DNA from 3 places in the Neobacillus camarae genome. Region 1 is predicted to be linked to each of the others. Evidence: riboswitches for the same ligand, from Rfam matches in the RefSeq annotation. Region 1 holds a riboswitch; each other region holds the start of a gene.
The links. A riboswitch is a leader RNA that binds a small molecule or an ion and turns the genes downstream of it on or off. The one in region 1 is predicted to bind lysine.

Region 1 (4,279 bases):
ACCATCGAATCGATTGCTTGTTTAGAATCCTGCCCTTCACGGATTGGGGCCAAGTTTAACACAGATACAGGTATATGAATATTTGCCATAAATAATGATCCTTTCATTTAAAAATCTATTTCTATAGTAACAATTGCTTCGTGATTAACAAACTTAAATGCTTATGATGAAGACAGGCTTCGATATTGGTATTCCCTTTTCAGCAAAACAAAATGTTTGCATTAATACCTTTAATATTTCGGATTGCCCGTTGTAAACCCAAATAAAAAGAACCTGGCCAAGCACCAAGTTCTTCCTGAGTGTTCTTTTTCATCTGCATAAATCTTTATTTAAATTTCTCCGGGAACTGCTTAACAATGCCTTCTGTCAAAAATCTCCCATATTGATTAAATGCCTTTCATTCGTGTCAGCCGTTTTAATATCCGCCGGCCAATCCCCCTTGAGGCGGTCCACTACTTCGTTGGTTGTTAATTTTAAGTGGGTATAAAACATGTCACGAAGTTCCGCTTTTGGCCAATTGGGGTTTGCGCTTGATAGGAATGCCACAATTTCGTCCGCCTTCCGGAACCAATCCTTATTGAAGCGGTCCACGCTTGCTTGATCACCTTTTTTAGCGGCATCGATAATTCTTCCAGCTATGACGATATGTTCCTTCAACAAGCTTGTAAACTTGCTGCCAGCTTTTTCTCCGTAGTAAGGTTTAATCAGATTTCCCAGGTCTTCCTGATTTCTCAATAGCCTTGCCAATACATCGTTTTGATGTTTAAGTTTCCCATCCTGCTGACGATTAAACTCCTCGTCCACCATGCATGTTCAATCCATAGCTTTTGCATGTCATATTTTAATTGAATAACTTTTTCATTAATAACGTTCTGCCTTAATGGGGTGGTACCGGCGGCATTAACCGCTGCCGGGATACTTGGTATCGCCAGCAAAAAAGCTAAACCAAGTACAAACTAGCCATTTCTTCAAGGTACTTTTCTCTTTTTCAAAATAATTCCAATTTTAATATTGTTCATTACCCTCTTGTTATGCCCAGTCGGTAAAGTTTTTCATCGCTAGGGAATTTTGATATAGTATAGGATGTATGAGAAATAGAAAGGATACTGACACCATGAAATGCTTATCAATTGACTTAGACGGCACATTATTAAACTCCGACCACGAATTGACGGAAGAAAGCATAAAGGTCCTGCACGAATTGCAACAGAAAGGACATTGCGTTATTTTAAACACCGGGCGGGCTTTGGCCGATGTCATAAAACTGAAGGCTATACAAGACCTGGAGATACCCATTTTTTGTATAAATGGTTCAAACCTTTATTCCGAATCAAAGGAACTGCTTTTTGAAGCAACGATTCCGATGTCCACCTATAAAGAAATTTTTGCGATCTTAAAGAATTTAGGTGTCGGCGTGCTGGTTTACACCAATGAAGGCGGGCTTCCATCGACACTCCCACCACTACACAATAAAACAAAACAAGAACTTGATGACTTATTTGATAATTTTAACTACGACGTGATTACAGAGAAAGAAAATCTGAAAATCTACAAACTGATTGCCCTGGTTTATCAGGACCAAATTGAAAAAATTGAGCTAGTAAAATCAGCCTTGGGAGGGAAATTTGATATCTCCATGGCTTCCTCCTTCCCTAATAATGTGGAAATCACCTCGAGTGAAGCCCACAAAGGTAAGGCGTTATTACGGTATCAGCAGATAATGAACTTCTCTTTTGACGAAATTATTGCCTTTGGCGATGGCGGAAATGATCTGGCCCAATTCGAAGTCGCTACCACCTCGGTGGCGATGGGAAATGCTCCCCAACATGTCCGGCAAAAAGCCGATATTGTAACGAAAACCAATGATGAAGAGGGTTTCGCATATGCAGTCCGCGATTTATTGCAGTTGATAAATTAACGAAAGATTCGAAAAATTTTTCTAAATCCTTGAATTCTCATGGATAATCTGCTATAGTACAGGTAATTACATATTTCTTTACTTCAAACCTTTTGAAGTGAGGATAGAGGCGCAAAAACCATTAGTACATCGTTGGAGGATATTGAGGTCCTGTGATAATGATGGAAAGGGGAATTTGCCGAAGCTGATAGAAGCTCATTTGTTCTTGAAGCTGGTTCTGTCGTTGAATAAGCACAGAACTGTCATATAGGCAACTATATGGAGGGCTATCTCACGCGTGGGAACTTATTTTTGGTTCTATCGCAGCATCGATGCTCTCGTTGCTGCTTTTTTGCGTTGACGTTTGATTTGCCTTTACCACCTCTATTTTTTATAAAAAAATTGAGTTAAAGGGTGAGATAAATGAATTTCGGCCAAGTATTAACCGCAATGGTGACACCATTTGATCAAGAAGGTGAAATTGACTTTCCTGCATTAAAAATTTTAGTGAATCATTTAATTGATAATGGGACTGATGGTTTAGTCGTCTGTGGTACGACTGGCGAATCGCCAACCTTGACAACTGAAGAAAAAGTAAAGTTATTTCAATTTGTTGTCACTGAAGCAGCGGGAAGAGTTCCTGTCATTGCAGGAACAGGCTCCAATAACACGCGGGCTTCTATCAATCTAACAAAAAAAGCGGAGGAAGCTGGAGTCGACGGAATCATGCTGGTGGTTCCCTATTATAATAAACCTTCCCAGGAAGGGTTATATCAACATTTCAAGACTATAGCAGAATCCACACGATTACCGGTCATGCTTTATAATATTCCTGGACGGAGTGTGGTCAATTTGGAAGTGGACACCATTGTCCGGCTTTCCCAAATCCACAATATCGTCGCCGTTAAGGAAGCAAGCGGCAACTTGGATAACATGTCCGCTATCATCAGCGAAACGCCTAGTGACTTTACCCTATACAGTGGTGACGATGCTTTGACTTTGCCAGTTCTGGCGATTGGTGGTGCAGGAGTCATCTCTGTTGCTTCCCATATTATCGGCAATGAACTTCAAGAGATGATAACAAACTTTAAAAATGGGGATGTTCAGGCAGCAGCAGTTGCCCATCGCCGTCTTCTCCCAACCATTAAAGCTTTGTTTGCGTTACCAAGCCCATCTCCGGTCAAAGCGGCTTTGAATATGTGCGGTATCCAAGTCGGGGATGTCCGCTTGCCGATGGTCCCGTTAAACGACGAACAAAAACGGACTTTGCAAAACTTTTTGCCTACACTAAAGGTAAAAGCATTAATCAAAGAGCAGCCAATCTAAATGGGCTGCTCTTTTTTTCCATTCGTATTAGTTCACTTTCTTTGGACCGGTCCAGTGCAATTCTCTTAATCGGTACTTTTGTAATTTACCTGTGGCTGTTTTAGGAAGTGCGTCTACAAACTCAACTACCTTTGGCGCTTTGAAGTGGGCCATTTCCGAACGGCAAAACTCAATAATTTCGGCTTCGGTTGGCGTTGCACCCGGCTGCAATACTATAATGGCCATCGGTACCTCACCCCACTTTTCATCAGGGATGGCGATTACCGCACATTCCAAAACTGCCGGATGCCGGTACAGGACACCCTCCACTTCCGTAGATGATATATTTTCACCTCCGGAAATGATTAAATCTTTAGCCCGGTCACGGATTTCAATATAACCGTCAGGATGTGTAACCGCCAAATCACCGGTATGGAACCATCCGTCCCTGATGGCAGCTGCCGTGGTGACAGGGTCCTTATAATAGCCTGCCATAACGACATTCCCACGGGTAATGATTTCACCCAATTCCTCTCCATTCCAGGCCACTTCTTCCCCATCTTGATGAACCACCCTAGTTTCCCCGTTAAACGCAAGCTCGATCCCTTGCCTTGCCTTAATGACAGCTTGTTCTTCAGAAGATTTGGAATCGAACTCATTTTTCCACTCACAGTAAAGGATGAACGGGGAGGTTTCAGTAAGGCCATAAACGTGCATCATTTTTAAACCAAGTATCTCTTGTGCTTTTTTAATCAGAGCGGCTGCAGGAGGTGCCCCTGCTGTAGCCATTCGCGGATTGGTCTTGATGTGGACCTCTTTCGCTTTTGGATCATTGACAAGCATATTGACGACAGTTGGTGCCCCACATAGAAGGGTAATTTTTTTTGTTTCGAATAAATTTAAAATAAGCGGAGGGTCGACCTTTCTTAAGCAAACATGAGTGCCCCCTGCAGCAGTAAGGGCCCATACGCCGCCCCAGCCGTTGGCATGGAACATCGGCAATGTATGCAGGTAGACATCGTCATGGTTAACGCCCAGGTGATACATAAAATTAGCCGCATTCATGTAGTTGCTTCG
Region 2 (4,279 bases), 720 kb from region 1:
GCGTCCGTTCCTATTTTACGGGCTCGCATGATGGAAAAACATTACGTCTCGTCAACGAAATCGAAGACTTTGAATATATTGTCACTTCCTCCAATATTGAAGCATTACTGCTCGAACTAAACCTGATTAAAAAGTACGACCCTAAATACAATATCATGCTAAAGGATGACAAGACGTATCCGTTCATTAAACTGACGGCAGAACGTCATCCGAAACTGATCATCACGAGAAAAGTCAAAAAAGACAAAGGGAAATACTTCGGTCCGTATCCGAATGTGGGAGCAGCCAACGAAACCAAAAAGCTGCTCGACCGGATTTATCCATTAAGGAAATGTTCCACACTTCCTGACCGCGTCTGCCTCTACTACCACCTAGGCCAGTGTCTGGCGCCCTGCGTCAATGAAGTCGCAGAACAGACTTATAAGGAAATGACCGATGAAATCACCAAGTTTTTAAATGGCGGCTATAAAGAGATTAAAAAAGAGCTAACCGAAAAAATGAGTGCAGCGGCCGATGAACTGGATTTTGAACGGGCAAAAGAATACCGCGACAAAATCGTTCATATTGAAACCATCATGGAAAAACAAAAAATCACCATGACCGATTTCACCGACCGCGACGTGTTCGGCTATTCTGTGGACAAAGGCTGGATGTGCGTGCAGGTTTTCTTTGTGCGTCAAGGCAAGCTGATTGAGAGGGACGTTTCGATGTTCCCAAGCTACAATGAGCCAGAGGAAGAAATGCTTACGTTCCTTGGCCAATTTTATCAAAAGACCAATCACCTAAAACCAAAAGAAATCCTGATTCAGGATGAAGTCGACCAAAGCATGGCCGAGCAGCTTTTAGAAGTAAAAGTGATAAAGCCGCAGCGGGGACAGAAAAAAGATCTCGTCAAAATGGCGATTAAAAATGCCAAAATTGCACTGAATGAAAAATTCTCGTTAATCGAAAAAGATGAGGAGAGAACCATTAAAGCAGTTGAAAATCTGGGAGAATATCTGGGAATCTATACTCCGCACCGGATTGAGGCATTTGATAACTCAAATATCCAAGGTACTGACCCTGTTTCGGCCATGATCGTATTTACAGATGGTAAACCGAACAAGCGGGAATACCGGAAATATAAAATCAAAACCGTACAAGGTCCTGATGATTACGAGTCCATGAGGGAAGTAACTAGAAGGCGGTACTCTAGAGCCTTAAAGGAAGACTTGCCGCTTCCTGATTTAATTATCATTGATGGCGGGAAAACCCATGTGGAAGCAGTCAAAGATGTACTAGAAAATGAGTTAGGCTTGGATATACCGATTGCTGGTCTGGCAAAGGATGAAAAGCACAGAACTTCGCAGCTTCTGTACGGCGACCCGTTGGAAATCATTCCGCTTGGCAGGAACAGCCAAGAGTTCTATTTGCTCCAGCGGATCCAAGACGAGGTGCACCGCTTTGCGATCACTTTCCACCGGCAGCTCCGCGGAAAAACCGCCTTCCAATCCATGTTGGATGACATACCGGGTGTGGGTGAAAAACGCAAAAAATTATTGCTGAAACATTTTGGATCAGTGAAAAAAATGAAGGAAGCCCGTTTGGAAGATTTCACTGAAATCGGCATTCCGGTTAATGTGGCTGAGGACCTAATGAAAAAACTTCAGACAGACTGATTGTCAGAAAAAAACGATTGTGCTATAATAAGTGAAAATTTAATAACTATCACTTTTACATGTTAAAGTGAAGGTAGAGGTGCGAACTTCAATAGTAGAGGTCCGGAGAAGGATGAGCTTCGAGGAAGGGCTTTGAAAGGGGATGTTCGCCGAAGTAAAGGAAAACTCATTGTTTTCTTTGCTGGTTTTGCATTTAAGAGATGCGGGACTGTCAGGATCAACCGTCTTGGAGAGCTATCTTTCATTGTGTATGCATGAACTTTTCTTCGTGTTTAACAAGCAATGGGATAATCTCCCGTTGCTTTTTTATTTGGAAGAAAATAATAAAGATAGTTGAAAGGCGAAAGAGGGAGAAGACATGGGGCTAATTGTACAAAAGTTTGGAGGAACCTCCGTAGGCAGCATCGACCGCATTCTCAATGTAGCCGGACGTGTTAAAGAGGAAATAGACAAGGGGAACCAAGTAGTCGTAGTGGTTTCCGCAATGGGGAAAACCACCGACCAATTGGTGAACATGGCAAAGGAACTGTCACCGCAGCCAAACAAGCGGGAAATGGATATGCTTCTGACGACTGGAGAGCAGGTCACAATATCATTACTATCGATTGCTTTGAACCAAAAAGGGGTAGATGCCATTTCTTATACCGGATGGCAGGCGGGGATCGTCACCGAGCCGGTCCATGGCAATGCTAGAATTGCTAGAATTGACACCAACGCCATTGCACAGCAGCTTTCCAATGGGAAGGTTGTCATCGTGGCAGGATTTCAAGGAGTCACAGAGGACGGGGAAATTACCACGCTGGGCCGTGGCGGGTCCGATACGACGGCTGTTGCTCTGGCAGCTGCCCTAAAGGCGGACCGTTGCGATATATATACCGATGTGACCGGCGTTTTTACAACCGATCCGCGCTATATAAAGAATGCCCGTAAACTATTATCGGTTTCCTATGATGAGATGCTGGAACTGGCCAACCTTGGAGCAGGCGTATTGCATCCAAGAGCAGTTGAATTTGCGAAAAACTATCAGGTCCGTCTAGAAGTCCGGTCAAGTATGGAAAAAGAAGAAGGCACTGTAATTGAGGGGGAAGCTACAATGGAACAAAATTTAGTTGTCCGGGGAGTCGCATTTGAGGACGAAATCACCAAGGTAACCGTGTTGGGATTGACCAATTCGTTAACCAGTTTATCAACCATCTTTACAACTTTGGCAAAAAATCATATTAACGTTGATATCATCATTCAAAGCACAACCGAGGCAGGAACGGCTAACCTTTCCTTCTCCATCCATACCAATGATTGGTTGGAAACATTGAATGTACTCGAAGATAACAAGGAGGTCCTGGGATACGAACAGCTGGATGCGGAAAATAAACTGGCGAAAGTATCCATTGTCGGATCAGGCATGATTTCCAATCCTGGTGTTGCGGCTAAAATGTTTGAGATTCTGGCTGAGAACAACATCCAAGTGAAAATGGTCAGCACGTCAGAAATCAAGGTGTCAGCGGTTGTGGAAGAGAAAAACATGCTCAAAGCAGTCGAAGTGCTTCACGATGCATTTGAACTAGGAAGCAAGGAATAAAAAAAGCTTCATAATAAAAAAATGGGAGGATGGCTAAGCCATCCTCCTTTACCTTAGCGGTTAGACAGAATCATTGTGATCCCATTTGACGGTGAATAGAACCCTGTTAGATTTTTTTACAGGATGTTCAAACGTTTCAGCCACTACTTGTTTTTGCAGTTCAATTTGCTGGGCCAAGAATCCCGCTTCCAGTTGGAAATAGTGCTCCGCCTTCGATTTGACGCGCGGGGCGAGCAACGGGGTCGTAAGCTCAATATCCAGCTGATTTTTCGTTTCTTTCATGATTTGAAGAGTTCCCCAAGAGGCTTTGGCAAAAAAATCAATCAGGCTTTCAAAGTCGGCCAATGGGTATTTCCTTGCAAGCCGTTTGCCGGCCCAATACAGGATTTCAGGGGTGTCTTTACCAAAAATCTCCGGCAAGAGAGTTTCTCGGATTAATTCATAACCGAAAATGGATATGGTCCTTGTATCTTCTAAAGTATGAACAGATTGTTCCAGTGCAGTGCTTTCCTTCACGAGTTTCCCCTCTTTCTACGATTCTATTATATACAATCTTGGCCGATTTTTAGTAGCGTTTTTCAAAAAAGCCGGCTGATATTAGTGGAAGTTTTTGCTATTTTACAATACCTTATTTTATGGACTGACGTTATTTTTACCTAAAATAGAAAAACTTTACCCATAAGATGTTGGTAATTTTATGCCAGGCCAGCCAAGTTATAGGAACAACATGCTCTAATATCCCTAAAATGTAAGCGTTTTCTAGTATAATATCAATATATTTTAAAAATTTTATTTTTTCGGCTGTTTTTATGTATCCGTTTCCTTGACGCTCTATAATGATGGGAGTAAAATGGACATGTCACATAATTGTCACAGTGATGCAGAAACACTTAATAGGGAGAATAATCGGTTTTTAAATCTAAAAGGGGGGTAAATCAATGGCGGGGAATCGCGAGTTTTTTAATCGAAGATTGCATTCACTGCTCGGAGTGATTCCAATCGGAGTTTTTCTTTTGCAGCACCTTACAGTCAACCACTTTGC
Region 3 (4,279 bases), on a different contig from region 1:
TCCATATTTATATATGGGGGACAGTACTAGGAGGTGAAGACAATGACCCGTAGAAAAAAGAACCCGCTGGCGTTTTGTTTTCCGGGATATAACTGGTGCGGACCAGGCTGCAGCGGGCCGGGAAAGCCAGTCAATGATGTGGATACCTGCTGTTATCATCATGATCACTGTATTGGCAGAGGGAGGCCAGCATGTGATTGTGACCGGGAATTTTTGCACTGCCTTAAATCAAAAATCAACCCTTCCACTCAAAAGGGGCGGGATGCCCGCACCATGTACCAGTTCATGAAACTGAAAACAGCTTTTACCTGCCCGCCGCCAAGAAGATTTTAAGCAGGATAACCAAGCCTCAAACATTAAATCATGATTATGGACAGGAACTAAGAATGGGAATCGAAAAAAAGATGGAATGTGTAACGGAGTTAAAGCATCTAATTTTAAAGAAAGACAGTTTTTAGAGAGGGGGAATGAAGGTTGGATTGGTATTTGAAGGTGCTTAAGAATTATACAGGATTTCAAGGAAGAGCCCGCCGCATGGAATATTGGATGTTTGCCCTGATTAATTTCATTATTGCATTGGTTATTGGATTGCTGGAAATGATTATTGGAATTCCGCAAGTTATTTCAACGCTGTATACATTGGCGATTCTTTTGCCTTCTTTGGCCGTGGGAGTTCGCAGGCTGCATGATACAGGCAAAAGCGGCTGGTGGTTATTGATCAGTTTAATTCCTTTCATTGGCGCAATCATTTTAGTGGTGTTTTTCTTCCTAGACAGCAGCCCGAACGATAACCAATATGGGCCTAACCCCAAAAATCCATAATTAGTTCGTAGAATGATAAAGGTGTTCCGGCAGCGGCTGGAACACCTTTTTTTAAAAGAAATCATTGTCCCACATTTTGTCACATGATAAAGTAATCTTAGTATAATTGAAGAATTTTGCAGGAATTAATCAAAATATGTAGAATTCAGAAAGTATCAATTTCCGCAGGAATCCTGTACAAGATAAACAAATGGAAACATGTATGGGAATTGAGTATAAAAAGAATGATTTATTGGGGGAATTAAGGTGGATTGGTATCTCAAGGTAATAAAAAACTACACGGGCTTTTCGGGACGAGCCAGCCGGCAAGAGTATTGGATGTTTACTCTTTTTAATTTCATTTTTGCGGCTGCGATTGGGTTCGTTGAAGGTTTGTTTGACCTTCCGCAATTTCTTTCAGCGCTCTACACATTGGCGGTACTTTTGCCTTCCTTGGCTGTAGGAATCCGTAGATTGCACGATACGGGGAAAAGCGGCTGGTGGCTGTTAATCAGCTTGATTCCACTTGTGGGAGGAATTGTTCTATTAGTCTTCATGTGTCAGGATAGCTACCCGAATGATAATAAATATGGGCCAAACCCAAAAATGGGCTATAAATATTGATATATGTTACGAGGTGTTCCAACATAATTTGGAGCATCTTTTTTTGTATCGAAGCTCCCAATGAACATGAATTCATTTTAATTAAGGAATATAATGGACAGGATATCATGACAAGAAACGAACCCCGAGGTGTACAAAATGCGAGATTTACAAAAGTTCACGGTACAATACCACAAAGATATGAACTGGGAAATAAGTAAGGAAAGCTATAAGGACAGCAAAACCTCTCTTCTGACGAATTACATGCTGCTGACGACTGAGGTGGCCGAGGTGGCCGAAGAGCTGCGCCGGGCTTTTAATCTGACCATTGAACATATGGAAAAGGGCGCAGATGAAGACACTGCGTTTGAATGGGCGAAACAGGCTGTGAAACAGGACATAGGCAAGGAATTTGCGGACTGTTTGGCTTATATCTGTAAGATTGCCAATTTTTTTGAGATTGATTTGGAACAAAGCTTTTATGAGAAGATGGAAGAAGTGAAAAATCGAGTGAATAAAGATAAGTAAACTTTCTTAGTAAAATTTGGTTTTTATTTTCACGGGCCATTTTAGGATAAGCTGAAAAACCCAAGAATACGAAAGGATGTCTAATAGACAGAGGTTTTATCAGACATAATATTGTCAGAATAACGAAATAGTTTAGGTTGACATTCTTAAATTATTATTATATAAATATACTATAATTTAATAAGGCCTCGCTTTTTACAGCGGGGTAGAGGCGCGGTATTTAACAGTCCTTAGTGGAGCCTGAGAAGCAATGAGGCTAAGGAGAAGGAAATGCCGCCGAAGCTTGTAATAGACTCAACTATTACTTGCTGGGTCTGCAGTAAATAACTGCAGGACTGTCTCGATAAACTTCCCGGTTTATTGAGGAGTGCTATCTCGATTGAGAAAAAGAGGGGAATTAAGGACGGCTTATGATTATTTATGGCGACCTGAGTTCATCTCAGGTCGTTTTTATTTTGTCAAAAGTCTAGATTACCATCTGAATCCTAAATAGATAGCAAAAAAAACATTGGGGGAGAGGAAAAAAATGAAAAAAACTTTATCCATTTTTATTGTTATGCTTGTATCCATCGTCATGTTAGCGGCTTGCGGATCCAGTGATTCTTCTGAATCCAAAACGGCCTCAGCAAAAGATGATAACACGTTTAAAGTAGGTATGGAAGCAGGTTATGCGCCATTCAATTGGACGCAAAAAGATAATTCCAACGGCGGTGTCAAAATCGAGGGCACTTCCGAATATGCGGGCGGTTATGACGTGGAAATTGCCAAGAAAATTGCTGATGGATTAGGCAAGAAATTAGTGATTGTGAAAACAGAGTGGGACGGCCTTGTACCTGCGTTAACTTCAGGAAAAATTGACGCGATTATCGCTGGTATGTCCCCGACTGCCGAACGGAAAAAGACCATTGATTTCTCTGACAATTATTATAAATCCAATTTAGTTATGGTGGTTAAAAAGGGCGGAGAATACGAAAATGCCACTGCCATCCAAGATTTTAAAGGTGCAAAAATCACAGCACAATTAAATACCTTCCACTATTCCGTTATCGATCAAATTAAAGGGGTCAGCAAGCAGCCGGCAATGGACAACTTCCCTGCGATGAGGGTGGCTCTGGAGTCAGGTGTGATTGATGGTTACGTTTCAGAGCGTCCGGAAGCGGTCAGTGCTTCCAATGCTAATGACCACTTTGCCATGGTCGAGTTCAAAGAAGGCTTTAAGACTTCCGATGATGATACGGCCATCGCGGTTGGGGTTCAAAAAGGCAGTGAGTACACAAAGCAAATCAACGAAATCCTTTCTGGCATATCCGAGGACGACCGCACCAGCATCATGGATGAAGCCATTAAAAATCAGCCTGCAGCAAAATAACAAGCTGTGTTAGACCGGCTGCATCGAATGCAGTCGGTTTTTATTATGTGTGGTGGAGGAAAATGAGGCTCTCATTGACCCCAGGATTGACTACCGAACTGAGTTAGGTCAACTAAGGAAGGGGCGATAATCAAAGTTTATTGCCGACCGAACAAAGGAAATTTCGGTCAGTTGGGTAGGTAAGCGGGCTTATTAACGACTGAATGAAGAGAATTTTGGTCCGTAGGGTAGGCAATCAAGCTTATTACCTACCGAACTGACTGGACTGGATTGAGCAAGGGAGCCAATAAGGAACGAACACAATATCCTTAATGAACACGCCCTGACCCAATAGAATCAAAATAAACACTATCTAAATATGAAAAACAGCAAATTAGGAGGAGAACTTATGACGTTAGATTGGTTAATGACCATCATACGGGAAAACTGGCCGATGTTTCTTCGCGGCGCTGGACTGACGCTGCTCATCTCGTTAATCGGAACGCTCATCGGCTCGATTATTGGAATGTTGATAGGGGTCATCCGTACCATACCGGTGCCGGAAGCAGGAGCAAAAAAAGGCCTGTTAAAAGTGGTTAATGCAATTTTATCGATTTATATAGAGTTTTTCCGCGGCACTCCGATGATTGTACAGGCCATGGTCATTTATTACGGTTCCGCCCTTGCCTTTGGCTTTGACATGGACCGGATCGCAGCGGCGATTTTCATCGTATCCATTAATACGGGTGCCTATATGTCCGAGATTGTCCGGGGCGGGATTCTTTCCATCGACAAAGGCCAGTTTGAAGCCGCGCATGCAATTGGGATGAATCACTTTCAAACGATGATGAATGTGGTACTGCCCCAGGCCATCCGGAATATTCTGCCGGCAACCGGGAATGAGTTTGTCATCAATATCAAAGACACATCCGTATTGAACGTGATTTCAGTTTCTGAGTTATTTTTCCAAACCAAATCGATTGCGGGAAATAACTTCCG

Region 2: linked by a shared signal. The riboswitch ahead of ACY8D0_RS21000 (aspartate kinase) and the one ahead of dapA (4-hydroxy-tetrahydrodipicolinate synthase) in region 1 are both predicted to bind lysine.
Region 3: linked by a shared signal. The riboswitch ahead of ACY8D0_RS00475 (transporter substrate-binding domain-containing protein) and the one ahead of dapA (4-hydroxy-tetrahydrodipicolinate synthase) in region 1 are both predicted to bind lysine.

The regions. Positions count from the first base shown of each region.
Region 1 is NZ_JBUCKX010000003.1:405,807-410,085, forward strand. It holds gene ACY8D0_RS17195 (LLM class flavin-dependent oxidoreductase) at 1-89, opposite strand, end outside; gene ACY8D0_RS17200 (hypothetical protein) at 367-807, opposite strand; gene ACY8D0_RS17205 (HAD family hydrolase) at 1,088-1,918, shown strand; lysine riboswitch at 2,015-2,195, shown strand; gene dapA (4-hydroxy-tetrahydrodipicolinate synthase) at 2,321-3,223, shown strand; gene ACY8D0_RS17215 (long-chain-fatty-acid--CoA ligase) at 3,251-4,279, opposite strand, start outside.
Region 2 is NZ_JBUCKX010000003.1:1,130,765-1,135,043, reverse strand. It holds gene uvrC (excinuclease ABC subunit UvrC) at 1-1,658, shown strand, start outside; lysine riboswitch at 1,725-1,903, shown strand; gene ACY8D0_RS21000 (aspartate kinase) at 2,017-3,237, shown strand; gene ACY8D0_RS20995 (YslB family protein) at 3,298-3,753, opposite strand; gene ACY8D0_RS20990 (succinate dehydrogenase cytochrome b558 subunit) at 4,176-4,279, shown strand, end outside.
Region 3 is NZ_JBUCKX010000001.1:103,331-107,609, forward strand. It holds gene ACY8D0_RS00455 (phospholipase) at 43-333, shown strand; gene ACY8D0_RS00460 (DUF805 domain-containing protein) at 475-822, shown strand; gene ACY8D0_RS00465 (DUF805 domain-containing protein) at 1,069-1,425, shown strand; gene ACY8D0_RS00470 (MazG nucleotide pyrophosphohydrolase domain-containing protein) at 1,564-1,932, shown strand; lysine riboswitch at 2,131-2,313, shown strand; gene ACY8D0_RS00475 (transporter substrate-binding domain-containing protein) at 2,459-3,301, shown strand; gene ACY8D0_RS00480 (amino acid ABC transporter permease) at 3,690-4,279, shown strand, end outside.